2 regions of the Calderihabitans maritimus genome follow, and region 2 is predicted to be linked to the other one. Evidence: predicted binding sites of a transcription regulator. Region 2 holds the regulator's gene; the other holds the start of a gene.
The links. The regulator HrcA, encoded in region 2, represses chaperone genes, less so after heat shock. The targets are predictions, from matches to a motif close to TGTTAGCACTCANCNNNGNTGAGTGCTAACA.

Region 1: a site for HrcA is predicted at 3,864-3,894, ahead of groES (co-chaperone GroES). Genes of this name have one in related genera too.

Annotation. Positions count from the first base shown of each region.
Region 1 is NZ_BDGJ01000008.1:11,921-19,862, reverse strand. It holds gene addB (helicase-exonuclease AddAB subunit AddB) at 1-2,450, opposite strand, end outside; gene serC (3-phosphoserine/phosphohydroxythreonine transaminase) at 2,652-3,740, shown strand; gene groES (co-chaperone GroES) at 3,925-4,209, shown strand; gene groL (chaperonin GroEL) at 4,251-5,867, shown strand; gene minC (septum site-determining protein MinC) at 6,017-6,703, shown strand; gene KKC1_RS01485 (cytochrome c3 family protein) at 6,733-7,942, opposite strand, start outside.
Region 2 is NZ_BDGJ01000142.1:32,667-40,608, reverse strand. It holds gene KKC1_RS11525 (hypothetical protein) at 1-110, shown strand, start outside; gene murJ (murein biosynthesis integral membrane protein MurJ) at 198-1,757, shown strand; gene lepA (translation elongation factor 4) at 1,859-3,667, shown strand; gene hemW (radical SAM family heme chaperone HemW) at 3,690-4,829, shown strand; gene hrcA (heat-inducible transcriptional repressor HrcA) at 4,972-6,006, shown strand; gene KKC1_RS11500 (TCP-1/cpn60 chaperonin family protein) at 6,034-7,596, shown strand; gene grpE (nucleotide exchange factor GrpE) at 7,618-7,942, shown strand, end outside.

The sequences.
Region 1 (7,942 bases), on a different contig from region 2:
AAACCGAATACGCGCCGTTCCTTTAGCTGCAGTCCATAGGAAGCAAAATAGGAAAAAGGACAGGCGGCAAAAGTCTCCAACCGCGATACACTGCTGCGCAGCGGTTTTCCGTAGAGTTTTTGGACCAGTTCCCGCGGCAGCGGTTTAAGCAAGTTGCTGTAATTGAGGGCTTTGACCAATTTACGAAAATCTTCCTTCCGCTTCTCGTCTTCCACAAACCACTGGTATACTTCTGCCCAGACTGCCGAAAGGGGTTTCCCCTGCCGGACCTCCCGCAATTGGTTTATCAAATAGGTTAAAGACCGATTGGGGTTAACTACGAATTCCAGGTCTTCTTCTCCCGCCGGTTCTTTGGGGGCAAAGTCAACCTCCAGCGCGGGGAAAATCTCCCGCAGGCGGTTGACCACGGGAGAAGGATTTAAAGCCTTTCCTTCGGCATCCGCCAGGGGGTAGCTCAACCAAAGATACTCGCCGGAGCGAGTCAGAGCTATGTAAATTAAATATTGTTCCTGCAGCACCCTCTCCGTTCTGGTAGGGGCCAGTTCTAGCCCCTCTTTCCGCATTTGGCTCCGCTCTTTATCCGAAAAAACTCCTTCTTCGCCCATACGGGCAGGCATTATTCCCTCGCCGGCGCCCAGTACGAAAGCAGCGCGAAGGTTAGGGTGGCGCGACCTTTCCACGTTACCGACCAGCACCTGGTCCACGGCGGGAGGAATTAAACCTAAACGAAGGCTCTCGAGGCCTGCTTCCAATATTTGTGCATATTGCGAGACAGTGATTTCTTCTTCCCCCAACGCCTCGGCCATCTGGTCCAGCAGTTCTAGAACCCCGTTCCATACCTGCACCTGCTCCTGAAGGCCCACCAAATCCCCCTGCTTTTCCGCTTCCAGCCGCCACTCTTCCAAACGCTCGGATACCTTTAGAGCCGCAAGCAGGTCCCACAAAGCTTTGCATATTTCCTTTACCGTCAATTTTTCACGGTTCAGGCGGCGGTAAAAGGGCTCTAATACATGCCGTACTTTTTCCCGGGCCGCGTTAACAGCCGCCAGCTTCCGTTCCTCGTAATCAGTCTCGGTTCCGTTTTCCTCCCACGCCAGCTCATAGTTAAAATCCCACGGCTCTTCCCGCAACCATATCTCTCCCTTTATACCGTGGGCCAGGACATAATTTTCCAAGTGATCTACTTCGCCGCGTTCCAGTGGTACCAGATCCGTTTTTAAAAAACGGAAAACAGGCTCATCAGCCCACCGGGTAGTTACTATTTCCAGAGCCGACCGTAACAGCTCTACCAGAGGGTGGTGGCTAACCTCCTGCTTCCGGTCAATAAAATACGGTATACCGTAGTCGCCAAACACCGTCTCGATTAAGTCCCGATACGGCTCCAAATCCCGCAAAATCACCGCCATTTCCCGCCAGCGGTACCCCCTGTCCCGGCACAGGCTTATCATTTTGCGGGCCGCCGCTTCCACCTCCGCCCGCCGGTCGGCAGCCGCCACCAGTTGTATCCCTTCGACTTTTCCCCGGAAAGGGCAGGTAGGGTAGCGGAAGAATTCCCGTTCCAAGTGCGCCAGTTCGGGAGACAGAGCGAAGCGAAACGGCGCTTTACCCGGCCGGTCCAGAATAAGCGGCTCCGCAACAGGTATTCCGTTATCTTCGGCTATTTTCCTTAATTTATGATACGTCTCCCAAGTAGAATAAAAGAGATCCGTTTCTTCCAGTTCCCGGTCGACATCCCGGCTGTCAATACAAAGGGCTACATTTACCTGCCGGGCCGCGCGCAACAGCGCGCCTAAAACGTGGTATTCCTGGGGGGTGAAGCCGGCAAATCCGTCCACCCAGACGGTAGCGCCCTTTATCAAACGTGATTCCGGTATTTTTTCTGCCAGCAGGTTCAGATAGTCGTCCGGGTCTATATAACGGTTTTTTAGCCATTCTTCCCAGTCGGCGTAGAGACAGGCCAGGTCATGAAGTTTAGCGGCCAGCAGAGAATCTTCCCCTCCCGTTTGTTTGAGCCGGAGGTAATGCTCTTTTATATCCCCGGGACTGAGCCGGTAGGATTTCATTTCCGAAATAGTCCTCGCCAGTTGCTCTACAAAACCGGTCCGGCGGGCAGCCCGGTTATAGACTTTCAGGTCGTCAGTTCTTTTTATCAGGAGCGCCTGTAGGGCCATCCTTTTTCCCAGTTCCCCTATGTGGGGGCGGCTGGCCCCGCCCGCTTCCTGCAGTACGCGAAAGGCCATGCGCCTGAAACTTAAAACCTGCGCCCGAATGGTTCCCGCCAAACCGGGCAGGTTCACCAGCGCGCGTTCCATCTGAAAGGTTGCCTGCTCCGGCACCAGAAATATGATCGAGTTACCTGCAGGTTCTTTATGTAAAGCCTGCCGGATGCCTTCCAGGCAAGTGTGAGATTTGCCGGTACCGGCCCGGCCGAGAATAAAACGCAGGCTCATCTCCCGTCCCCCTTAAAAATTAAAAGTACCTACCTGGGTATTCTATAGCCGGCCAGCGTATTCCTCTCCCCGGAAGTTCTGAATATTTTTGATTTAACATCATAGCAGGAATATACATTTTTGGGACGAATAATAACTAAAATTTATTCCAGAAATTTGTCACCTAACATTAAAAAACTCTAAGGTAAAGGGGTTGTGTCCATGACGAAAAGAGTGTTTAATTTCAATCCCGGTCCCGCTACCCTTCCGCTTCCCGTCCTGGAAGAAGCGCAGAAAGACCTTCTGAATTACAAAAACACCGGAATGTCGGTAATGGAAATGAGCCACCGTTCCAAGGAAGTGTCGGAACTAATCGAAGAAGCAGAAGCCCTGATGAAGGAACTTCTAGAAATTCCTCAGGATTACCGCGTGTTGTTTTTGCAAGGCGGAGCCAGCAGTCAGTTTTACATGGTACCGATGAATTTCCTCCGGGAGGGGAGTGAGGCCAACTACATCATTACGGGTAGCTTTGCGGAAAAAGCTTATAAAGAAGCGGTCAAGATCGGCCCCACTCATATTGCCGCCAGTACAAAGGAAGAAAACTTTACCCGTATAGTGAAACCGGAGGAAATTAAATTAAGCTCTCATCCTGCTTATGTGCATATAACTTCCAACAACACTATCTATGGAACTCAGTGGCACGCTTTTCCGGACTTCGGCGACATACCCCTGGTAGCGGACATGTCCAGCGATATCCTTTCCCGGCGCTTTGACGTTTCTAAATTTGCCCTCATCTACGCCGGCGCGCAAAAAAACCTGGGTCCGGCGGGAGTAACGGTAGTGATCATCCGGCCGGATATGCTGGAACGGGTCCCTGACCATCTGCCGACCATGCTCAAGTATGACACCCACGCGGAAAAGAATTCTCTTTACAATACTCCTCCCGTCTTTGCCATTTACATGGTAACCCTGGTTCTCCGTTGGGTTAAGAACAGCGGCGGACTGGCAGCAATTGAAAAACAAAACGAAGAAAAAGCTAAAGTCCTCTATGATGTTCTGGACAACAGCGGAGGTTTCTACCGGGGTCATGCTCAAAAGGACAGTCGTTCCCTGATGAATGTAACCTTCCGCCTGCCCAATGAAGAACTGGAAAAACTGTTCCTCAGTGAAGCTGCGGACCAAGGCATTGTAGGAGTGAAAGGACACCGCTCTGTAGGCGGAATGCGGGCTTCGATTTATAATGCCATGACCCTGGAAGGCTGCAGGGCTTTAGCTGATTTTATGAAAGAATTTCAGCGCAGACACGGATAAGCCAAACGGCCGCCAAAGTTGCGGCCGTTTCTTTATAGCATTGTAGGGATATTTTTTTTGCTTTTTACCAAAAATACTATTGACAATCCAAGCCTAATTTTCTATATTTAAACTTAGATTGATTGTTAGCACTTCTCCTTGGTGAGTGCTAACAACAATACATATCCGAAAGGAGGGTCTCAAGTTGTTAAAGCCGCTTGGTGACCGGGTAGTAGTTAAGCCTGTTACGGCAGAAGAGAAAACAGAAGCAGGTATTGTTCTCCCGGACACGGCAAAAGAAAAACCGCAGGAGGGGGAAGTTATTGCAGTAGGCCCGGGGAGAATGCTGGACAACGGTAATCGAGTAGCTCCCGAGGTTAAAGTAGGAGACCGGGTCATCTTCGCCAAGTACAGCGGCACCGAGGTTAAAATTGGAGGCCAGGAGTACCTCATCCTGCGGGAAAGCGACATTCTGGCCATCAGGCAGTAATTTCTACCTAAAACAATTTAGCGAAAGGGAGGTTTGGTAAAGTGGCAAAACAGTTGGCTTTTGACGTTCAAGCCAGGCAGGCCCTGGAACAGGGTGTCGACATGGTAGCCAACGCGGTTAAGGTTACCCTCGGCCCCAAAGGGCGCAACGTGGTTATTGAAAAGAAATTTGGTTCTCCCGTCATCACCAAAGACGGGGTAACTGTAGCTAAGGAAATCGAATTAAAAGATCCCTATACTAACATGGGCGCTCAGCTCTGCAAAGAAGTAGCTTCTAAAACCAACGACATAGCTGGTGACGGTACTACTACGGCAACCGTGCTGGCCCAGGCCATCATGAAGGAGGGCCTGAAAAACGTAGCTGCCGGTGCCAACCCGATCTTCGTTAAGAAGGGTATAGACAAAGCAGTTGAGGCAGTAGTCAAAGAAATAGAAAAGCAGAGCATTAAAGTAGAAACCAGAGAAGATATCGCTCATGTTGCTTCTATTGCTGCCAATGACCGGGAAATCGGCGAACTGATTGCCGAGGCTATGGAAAAGGTAGGACGCGACGGAGTAATTACGGTCGAAGAATCTAAAGGTACCACCACTACTTTGACGGTAGTAGAAGGAATGGAATTTGACCGGGGATATGTTTCTCCCTACTTCGTAACCAACCCGGATAACATGGAAGCAGAGCTGGAAGAACCCTACATCCTCCTGTACGAGAAGAAAATTTCCGCTGTTAACGATATCTTACCCCTGCTAGAAAAAGTTGTGCGTACCGGCAAGCCGCTGCTGATCATTGCTGAAGACGTGGAAGGCGAGGCTCTGGCTACGCTGGTCGTCAACAAGATCCGCGGAACACTGAACTGCGCTGCGGTTAAAGCTCCCGGCTTCGGCGACCGTCGCAAGGCTATGCTGGAGGACATCGCCATTCTCACCAATGGTACCTTCATTTCAGAAGATACCGGTATCAAGCTGGAAAATGTAGATATCACCATGCTCGGTAGGGCTAAAAAAGTTAAAATCACTAAAGAAAAGACAACTATCGTGGAAGGATACGGTTCGGAAGAAGCCGTACGCGGCCGCATCAACCAGATCAAGAAGCAGATCGAAGAGACCGATTCCGAATACGACCGGGAGAAGCTGCAAGAGCGCTTGGCTAAACTGGCCGGCGGCGTAGCCGTCATTGAAGTAGGTGCCGCCACCGAAACCGAACTCAAGGAGAAGAAGCACCGTATCGAAGATGCTCTGTCCGCAACTAGAGCCGCAGTAGAAGAAGGTATCGTCGCCGGAGGAGGCGCTACCCTGGTCCACTGCATCCCTGCTCTGGACAACATCCAGGCCGAGGGAGACGAAGCAGTCGGTGTGCGGATCGTGCGGAGGGCTCTAGAAGAGCCGCTGCGTCAGATTGTGGCTAACTCCGGTCTAGAAGGCTCCATAGTAGTAGAAGAAGTTAAGAAGAGAGGCAAAGGAATAGGCTTCAACGCTCTTACGGAAGAATACGTAGATATGGTCAAGGCAGGTATCGTGGACCCAGCTAAGGTTACGCGCAGCGCTCTGCAAAACGCCGCCAGCATAGCTTCCCTGCTACTGACCACCGAAGCCTTGATAGCAGAAATCCCTGAAAAAGAAAAGAACAACAACCCTCCGGGAATGCCTGATATGGATTACTAATAAAACCAAACTCCCCCCACTCCCCCCAGTGATAAGGGGGGAGTTTCTTTTTGCTTCCGTCTAAACCGAATTATGGCAAAATATAGTTCTTGTTGCAGGATAATGTAGTTTTTTATCGAAATATACCTTCAGGCTAAGGAGGGATGCCTATGGCTTCAGAAATTATTTGTATTAAGGGAATTAAAAACGGCCTGCTCATTTGTCTGGACAGTTCCCGGGATATTGAGGAATTAAAGGCTAACCTGAAAGCCAAGATAGAGTCGGCGAAAGGTTTCTTTTCGGGAGCGAGGTTTGCCTTCCACTTCAGCGCTCAACCTTTAAGCTCCTCGGAACAGCAGGAATTGCGGCAAATTTGCTGCCAGCACGGTTTGATCCCTGACGATAATATCCAAATGCCTCAAAGAACTTCTCCTTCCTCTGGCATAAAGCATACGTCCCAAGCTATTCCCGTCAGCAGGGGAGTTCTGGAGGAAGAAATGGAACAGGCAACCATGCTGGTGGAACACAGCGTCAGGTCGGGACAAAAAGTCCAGTTCGACGGAAATGTAGTTATCCTGGGTGACGTCAACCCAGGTGCTGAAATAATTGCTTCCGGCCACATCGTAGTCATGGGTAGCCTTAGGGGTATCGCCCATGCCGGGCTGGGCGGTTTCGAAGAGGCTACCATTATGGCCTATAACCTGCAGCCGACCCAGCTCCGCATCGCCAACAAAATTGCCCGCGCTCCGGAGCAAGAGTTACGCCGCCGGTCTTACCCGGAAATTGCTTATATAAGCCACGGTCAAATTGTTATCGAGCGTTATCGTCCGAGCCGTCCCCTGGCTAAAAGCGGTTAAAAAATCAGGCACCCCGTGAGGTGCTTTTTTTATTCAGGGGGAAAACTGTGGTCGGTATATTTCATCACCTCACCATGACAGGCGGCACAAAGCATCCCCTTTGGGTGTTTCAATTCCTCGCCTTCTTTGTTTAAACCGTGGGAATTATGGCAGGTAGGGCAAGAAACAATCTGAGAAAGGTAGTGTTTGCTAGAGTGGAAGTCACTAAGAAGTCCCTCTTGGTGGCAGTTGCCGCAAACCAAGTCGGTCTGCTGGGATACGGAATAATCGACGGCAGGGTTTAGAATATTGGAATCGGCGGGCAATTTAACGTGGTTTCCTCCCGGTCCGTGGCACTGCTCGCACCGGTATTGCTGTTCTTTCCAGTGGACGGTTTCTTGATAAGTAGTGTATTCCTGGTGACAGCTGTAACATTCGTGGTTGTCATCGTTATCTTTAACGTATCCTCCGCCTGGTTGAAAAATACTGCTTTGAACCAGAGCGGTTTGGGCTGGTTTTTTCAGTCCAGAATTAACCAGGTAACCTTCATTAGCCAGCCCCTTTTCATGGCAGGCTTCGCATACTCCCATATTGGGTAAACGCTTCAAGGCCGAGGAACCAGCCAGTTCTTCTATTTCAGCGCCTACAAAGCTCCCCGTGCCGGCCCAAAGAACGTCTCCCATGTATTTCTCATCCCCTATAGTTCTTTCCCAGTAGTCCTCGTTGGTACCGTGGGCCAGATGACAGGTCAGGCAGGTAATCTTCCCCTCCTCCAGCTTCATCCACTCGGAACGGGAATATCCGTTTCCAATGCCTTCCGGATTGCTCCCGTTATAATCATAAGGAATTCCCACTGCGTGGCGGTAGGCTTTTGAGTAAACACCGTTGGGAGAGAGGGAGCCGGGATGTTCTTCCCCTTCGGTATTGTAATCGGTATGACAGGCCCCGCAAAAATCGTTGATTCCTTTTTTGTGGATAACCACTTCATCAGTGGTCAGATAATTATCTATTTCCATCTCTACCCGTAAAGCGGGGACAAAGCTGGCATATAAATTCTCTCCCGGGGCCAGCAAACCGTCCGGAACAGTAATTTCGCTATATCCCTTCTGATTGCTCAAGTTAAAGTCTTTAATTTCGGTCGCGCTTTCGGGGCTGTACCCTTTGTATACCTTAACTTTATAAGGATAACCAATAATCATCAGCAACTTGTCTCCGCCTTCCTTAGCAACAAATACTCCCTCCTCCAGCTGCAGTTTCATC
Region 2 (7,942 bases):
ATGGTTCCCCGGCGTGGTTCTTGAAACTGAATTGGGAGAATCACGAGCTGAACGTGGAATTTATGGGAAAACAGTACCGGTTGGATGATTTTTTAATCAACCATAAATGAACCGAGGATTGATTATGGGAGCAGCACTTTTTAGGATCAGCAAAAAATGGTATAATAAGTTGGAATTCTTGCAGGAAGGGATCTGCAGTGGAAGGTCAACGAGTTGCGAAAGCCGCTGGACTAATTATGATTTCCATGGTAGTGTCCAGAATTCTCGGATACTTGCGCGACGTGGTTATCTACGCTCAGTTTGGACAGAACCGCATAACCGACGCCTACAATGCTGCTTTTTCGGTTCCTGATTTTCTCTATATGTTGTTGGTAGGAGGAGCTTTAAGCTCTTCTTTTATTCCCGTATTTTCCAGTTATATAGCGACTGAACGGGAAAAAGAAGCCTGGGAAATGGCCAGTATAGTTTTTAATGTTATTATGGTTCTCATGGTGGTAGGTATATCTTTAGGTTTGATTTATACACCGAAGTTGATCTATTTGCTGGTTCCCGGCTTTAATCCCGCTAGTTTGGAACTAACCGTTATGCTGACCAGAATTATGTTTGCCCAGGCCTTCTTTATGGCTTTGAGCGGAATGTCTATGGGTATTCTTAATTCCTACAAGCATTTCTTTGCTCCTGCTCTGGGTTCCGTACTTTACAATCTGGCCATTATTGCAGTTGGGTTACTGCTATCCCCTTTGTTGGGTATAGCAGGTTTTTCGGTAGGAGTAGTAGTGGGAGCAATGCTCAATTTTGGGGTGCAGTTACCCGTTTTAATTAGAATGGGGCTGCGCTACCGGTTTTCCTTTAACCTTACTCATCCGGGCGTGCGGAAGTTGGGAAGTTTAATGCTGCCGGTACTTATAGGTTTGTCGGTAACCCAGTTTAATCTATTTGTCAATCAAAATTTAGCCTCTACCCTTGCGCCGGGGATAGTGGCGGCTCTGCGCACCGCTCAACGCTTAATGCAACTTCCTATAGGCGTATTTGCGATCGCGGTTGCCGTAGCTGTTTTTCCCACTCTCACCTCTCAGGCCGCGCGGAAGGAGCGGGAACAGTTTAAACATACTATGTCATTGGGAATCCGGTCGGTTATCTTTCTTACCGTCCCTGCTGCAGCCGGCCTGATTTCCCTGCGCGTTCCCATAGTTCGCCTCTTGTTTGAGCAGGGAAAGTTTACCCCTCAGGCGACCCAGGCAACAGCTTACGCCCTGCTGTTTTATTCCTTGGGACTGTTTGCTTATTCGGCCATACAGGTTCTCAACCGGGTATTTTACGCCCTGCATGACACCCGTACTCCAGTAACCGGGGGTGTCTTGACCATTCTCCTCAATATTTACCTCAACTTCGTTTTGATTAAAAAGCTGGGACATGGTGGCCTGGCGCTGGCTTATTCGGTGGCCGGTATATTTAATATGATGCTTTTGCTGTTTATTCTCAAGCGGAAATTGGGAGGAATAAACGGTTACCAGATGTTATTTTCTTTTGTCAAAAGTCTTTTTGCAGCCTCGGTAATGGGTCTGTGCAGTTATGTAGTCGCTTCCTACATTGAGCAGGTTACAGATATTTCGTTGAAAATAAATCAAGCTCTGCAGGTGTTCGCGGCAGCAGGCGCGGGAATGATAGTATATATTCTTCTGGCTTTAATTTTCCGCATGGAGGAAGCGACAATGGTTATGGGCATACTCAAAAGGCGCTTCTCCCGGCCAGTGTAGTATGGGCTCCCCAGCCTCAATTTTTAATCCTGTTGAACCGTCAAACAAATGGTGTTATAATATCAAGGTTAAGAATGGATTGTCGGGAGGAAAAGCGGGATATGACTCAGCCTAAGTGGCAGAGTAACATTAGGAATTTCTGCATAATAGCACATATTGACCATGGCAAATCCACTCTGGCCGACCGCCTGCTGGAATATACCGGTGCCCTGGACAAACGGGAGATTACAGAACAGGTTCTGGATATGATGGATTTGGAAAGAGAGCGGGGCATTACCATAAAGCTGCAGGCCGTACGGTTATCATATAAGGCCAAGGACGGGAAGACCTACCAGTTGAACCTCATAGATACACCAGGACACGTAGATTTTTCCTACGAAGTTTCCCGCAGCTTGGCGGCCTGTGAAGGCGCCCTTTTAGTTATTGATGCGGCCCAGGGAATTGAAGCCCAAACGTTAGCCAACGTGTACCTGGCCCTGGAAAATGACCTGGAAATTATCCCGGTTATCAATAAAATTGACCTTCCCAATGCTGATCCAGACAGAGTCAAAAAAGAAATCGAAGAAATAATCGGGCTGGATGCGTCGGAAGCTATTTTAGCTTCAGCCAAAACCGGGCAGGGAGTGGAAGAAATTCTGGAGGCGATTGTTAACAAGATACCGCCCCCCGTTGGTGACGTAGATGCTCCCTTGAGGGCCCTTATTTTTGACTCCCAGTTTAATTCCTATAAGGGAGCGGTCCCCTATATTCGGATTGTAGAGGGTAGTGTGGCCAAAGGGATGCAGATCAAGATGATGTCTTCCGGTAAAGTCTTTGAGGTGGATGAAGTAGGAGTATTTACCCCCTATATGAAAATAGTGGACAAGTTATCGGCGGGAGAAGTAGGTTTTCTCACGGCCAGTATAAAGAACGTGAAAGATACCCAAGTGGGAGATACCATTACCGACGCCCGGAACCCGGCTGCTTCCCCGCTGCCGGGATACCGGAAGGCAACTCCGATGGTCTACTGCGGTCTTTATCCCGTAGAGAGTACCGATTATGAGCAGCTTAGGGACGCTTTGGAAAAACTGAAATTGAATGATGCCGCATTGATTTTCGAGCCGGAAACCTCGGCAGCTTTGGGGTTTGGGTTTCGCTGTGGCTTTTTGGGGCTTCTGCACATGGAAATTATTCAAGAGAGATTGGAGCGGGAATATAAACTTAATCTCATCACCACTGCTCCCAGCGTTGTTTATCGGGTCACGAAGACCAACGGAGAGGTAGTAATGGTGGATAACCCCACCCGGATGCCTCCGGTGGTTGAAATTGACTGCATTGAAGAGCCCTTTGTAAAGGCAACGATTATGACTCCCGACGATTACGTCGGTGCGGTCATGGAGCTTGCCCAGGAAAAACGGGGGCAGTATGTAAATATGAACTATCTCTCGGAAAAACGGGTGGTATTAGTCTATGAATTTCCTCTCAACGAAATAATTTATGACTTCTTTGACCGGCTTAAGTCCCGTACACGGGGTTATGCTTCTTTTGATTATGAACTGGTGGGCTACCGGGCGTCCGACCTGGTAAAGCTGGATATTTTGATTAACGGTGAAGTAGTTGATGCCCTTTCCTGCATCGTCCACCGGGAAAAAGCATACCAGAGGGGAAGAGACTTGACCGGAAAATTGAAAGAATTGATACCCAGGCAGCTGTTTGAGGTTCCTATTCAGGCGGCCATTGGAAATAAGGTAATTGCTAGAGAAACCATTCGGGCCTTGCGGAAAAACGTGCTTGACAAATGCTACGGCGGGGACGTAACCCGGAAGCGAAAGTTGCTGGAGAAACAGAAAGAGGGCAAGAGGCGGATGAAACAGGTAGGAAAGGTAGAAATTCCCCAAGAGGCCTTCATGGCCGTCCTGAGTTTGGACTAAGGTTTTGGGAAGGGGAAGTTATATGGCCATCGGGCTCTATGTCCACATACCTTTCTGTATCCGCAAATGTTTTTATTGCGATTTCTTGTCCTATCCCTTGCCGGAGGAAGAAAAAGTTGAACAGTATGTCCGGCTTTTAGTAAAAGAAATAGAGTTGCATGCCCGGAATTTGAGTGCCGGGCAGCGCAGGTTAAAATCAGTATATCTTGGAGGGGGAACCCCTTCCTGTCTGAGTGCTGCTCAGCTGGTTCAGATCTTGGAGGGCATACGTGCTTTTTTTGACTGGCCGGAAGGAATAGAATGTACGCTGGAAGCCAACCCCGGGACTCTTAACCGGGAAAAACTTCGCCTGTGGCGGTGCGAAGGGGTCAACCGCTTATCCCTGGGGGTTCAATCGTTTAATGCGGAACACTTGCTGAAAATGGGACGGGCTCACACGGTAAAGGATATTGAGAAGAGTTATTTTTCAGCTCGGCAGAACGACTACACTAATATTAATATAGACCTGATTTACGGGCTTCCCGGGCAGACCTTGGCGGATTGGGAACAAACTTTGGAGAAAAGCATTAGTTTAGGACCGGAGCATATTTCTACTTACGGTTTGAAGTTGGAAGCGGGTACCTTATGGGAAAAACTCTACCGTCAGGGGAAGCTAGACCTGCCGGCGGAAGAGACTAACGCCGAAATGTATAAACTCGCCCGGCGGATTCTCACCGGTGCCGGTTACGAACACTATGAAATTTCCAATTTTGCTCAACCCGGAAAACGTTCCCGCCATAACTTAAACTATTGGACCAACGGGGAATACATCGGCGCCGGATTAAGTGCTTCTTCTTATTTTAACAGGCGGCGTATCACCAATACCTTTTCTCTAGAAAAATATTTGGAAACCGTTAGGGAGGGTAAGATTCCCGTTGAATTTGAAGAAAAGATAGACCAGGACACTGAAATGGCGGAAACTATGATCCTGGGACTGCGGCTTTTGGACGGCGTTTCATCAGAAACTTTTGAACAACGTTTTAAATTAAAATTAGAAGAAGTTTACAGGGAAGCGATTGAAAAATTACAAGCATGGAAGCTGGTAGAGTTAAGGGAGAATTGCCTGAAGTTGACTGAAAAGGCTCTACCGGTGGCCAATACGGTTTTTATAGAATTCATATAAACATAAACATAAATGGCAAGGCCTGTTGGCTAAAGCAACCTGGCCTGTCTTCTGCTTGACAAACGAGTTCGGTAGTGGTATTTTTTAAGCAGATAATCTTAGCACTCACAAGAAAAGAGTGCTAACAAGAAGGTGGTCTCTCATGACCGAGCTTGATAGTCGCAAGCGGAAAATTTTGCAGGCTATTGTTCAAGATTATATTGCTACCGCCGAACCGGTTGGTTCACGGACTATTGCCAGAAAGTACAATTTAGGTGTTAGTCCGGCCACGGTACGAAACGAAATGGCCGATTTAGAAGAAATGGGATTATTGGAGCAGCCCCATACTTCTGCCGGCCGGATACCTTCCGATCAAGGGTACCGGTATTACGTTGATTGCTTAATGGAAAAACACCAACTAGCGGATGAAGAGCGGGATTATATCCGACAGAAATATACGCAAAAGGTGAAGGAAATTGAGGAAGTTATTCAGCGTACCAGCCAGTTGCTTTCGGATTTAACCAATTATACTTCGCTTATATTGGCACCGCATTTAGGTAAGAGTTCTATCCATCAAATACAACTAATATCCATATTGCCGGGAAAGGCTCTGGTAGTTATAGTCACTACGGCAGGAGTGGTGGAAAACCAGATATTGGACGTTCCGGAATCTATTACGCCACGTGACCTGGAACGGATTTCGGCGGTATTCAACGAGAAATTAAGGGGTAAAGCTTTAAATGAAATAAAGAAGCTTTCTTTGCGGGAACTGTATTCAGATCTGGCCAAACAAAAGCATGTTCTAAACCTGGTGTTGGAGCTGCTGGAAGAAATATTACTGATGGAGAAAGAGGAAAAAGTTTACTTGGGTGGGACGCTAAATATATTCGAGCAGCCGGAATTTAAAAATGTAGAACGCCTAAAGAATCTGTTGAAGAACTTGGAAGAGGAGAATATTCTCCGGAGTTTGTTACTGGAGACATCCAAATCAGGGTTAACCATCACCATAGGTGGAGAAAATAGGTATGAAGGTTTCCGGGACTGCAGCGTCATTACGGCTACTTATGAAGTGAACAATGAAGTAGTGGGAACCATAGGTATTTTAGGACCCACCCGTATGGAGTATTCGAAAGCAGTGGCTATAGTAGAAATCATTGCTGAACATTTGTCTGAAGCCCTGACGCGTTTTTACCGTTAGCTCCAACCCTTATGAGGGGGAAAATTAATGAGTCTAAAACAGGTTAATAGAGATACGGAAGTAGACGAGCGCCTGGCCGCTTTAATGACCAACGCTAATGCTGTGAGGGCTGTCGCTTCAGCGGTGGAAGGGACCATCGGTCCTAAAGGGCTGGACACCATGTTGGTGGATAAATTCGGAGAAGTGGTTATTACCAACGACGGGGTTACTATTCTCGATTTGATGGAAGTCAATCATCCTGCGGCTAAAATGCTTGTAAAAACAGCTAAGTCGCAGCAGGAACAGGTGGGGGATGGTACTACTACCGCGACACTGATAGCAGGCAGCCTGGTTAACAACGGTGTAGAACAGGTAGTAAAAGGAGTACCAGTGGTCAGGATTATTGAAGGAATTAGGGCTGGTGTGAAGACTGCACTGGCTTTTTTACAGAAGGAGGCACAGCCTTTAGATATCAATGACCCCTTGCTGAAAAGAGTGGCCTTGATAGCAGGCAGAGAACATGAAGACATTGCCGAACTCACCCTGGAGGCTGCCCGGCTGGTAGGAAAAAATAAGTTGCTTGACCCCAATTTTAAATTATTGGAGACGGTTGTGGCCGAAGTAGGTGCTAAAAACGAGGTATTTCAAGGAGTTGTTATTAACAGAACCAGGATGAACCGGCAGATGCCTGCCGAAATTATGGGAGCGAAAGTCTTGGCTATTGATGATGCTTTGGAACCGGAAGAAATAGAAGAAGAAGCTCTGGCTACCGAAGCCGGCTTCAATCGTTTCCTCCAACTGCAGGAAGAGTTTCGGAACAACATTCAGAAAATCGTGGAACTTGGAGTCAAACTGGTAATAGTAGACCGCAGCGTATCAGATGCAGCGGAGGAAATCTTGAGCGATGCCGGCGTTATGGTGCTCCAGCGGGTTTCTAACAAAGAATTACGGAAGGCGGCGGAACATACCGGTGCCCGTCTTATTAAGCGCACCGGGTTGAAGAAAGATATATCCGAGATCGAAAAGCTGTTAGGCTGGGCAGAGAGGGTGTATGAAGATGAGAAATTGGAACACGTTCGTATTTTGGGAGGAGCAGGAGAATCGGCTGCTACCATTCTGGTCGGCGCAGGAACGGAGGAAGTAGTTGGAGAGCGAGAACGTATAGCCAAAGATGCAGCAGCTGCAGTACAGGCGGCAATTCAGGGGGGAATTGTTGCCGGTGGGGGTGCCATAGAACTGGCTGCCGCCCGCGAGGTGGAAAAGGAACGGCAGAAGGTTAGAGGTATGGCTGCTTTTGGAGTGGATTGTGTGATAGAAGCATTGAAACGCCCCTTTTCGCAAATAGTATCCAATGCCGGCTTTAACCCCCTGGAAAAAGTGGAAGAAGTCTGGGCCGCTCAAGCCCGGGAGGAAAAAAACTCTTTGGGAGTAGATTGTGATACGGGAGATATTGTAGACATGCTGGAGCGGGGGATTGTCGATCCGGCTCCAGTAAAGATTCATGCGCTAAGAACAGCCGGCGAGGTAGCGGAAGCTATATTGCGCATAGATACCATCATCAAGAAAAAGGAAACCGATACTCCCGACGGCAGGGGAAAAAAAGAACTGTAAGGTTAAAGGAAGGTGATTAGAATGCTAGAGGAGGAAGCAAGCCGGGGGAAAATGGATGAGAACCCAGAGGAGAAACCCAACCTGGAGGATAACCCAGAAAACCCGGAAACCGACCAGGTTTTGACGGACAAGGAAGAGGAAGCACCGGCCCTGGAAGCGGAACAAGAGAAAACAGAAGCCCAAGAAGAAGGGGAAGAGTTAGTCGATAAAGAGGCGCAGGAGGAAGAGAACCAGTTTCAGGCACTGGAGGAAGAGCTGCGGTCGGTAAAAGCGGCCTTGGAGCAGAAAACCCAGGAAGCCCAAGAATGGTTCAGGCGTTTACAGCGGTTGCAAGCCGATTTCGATA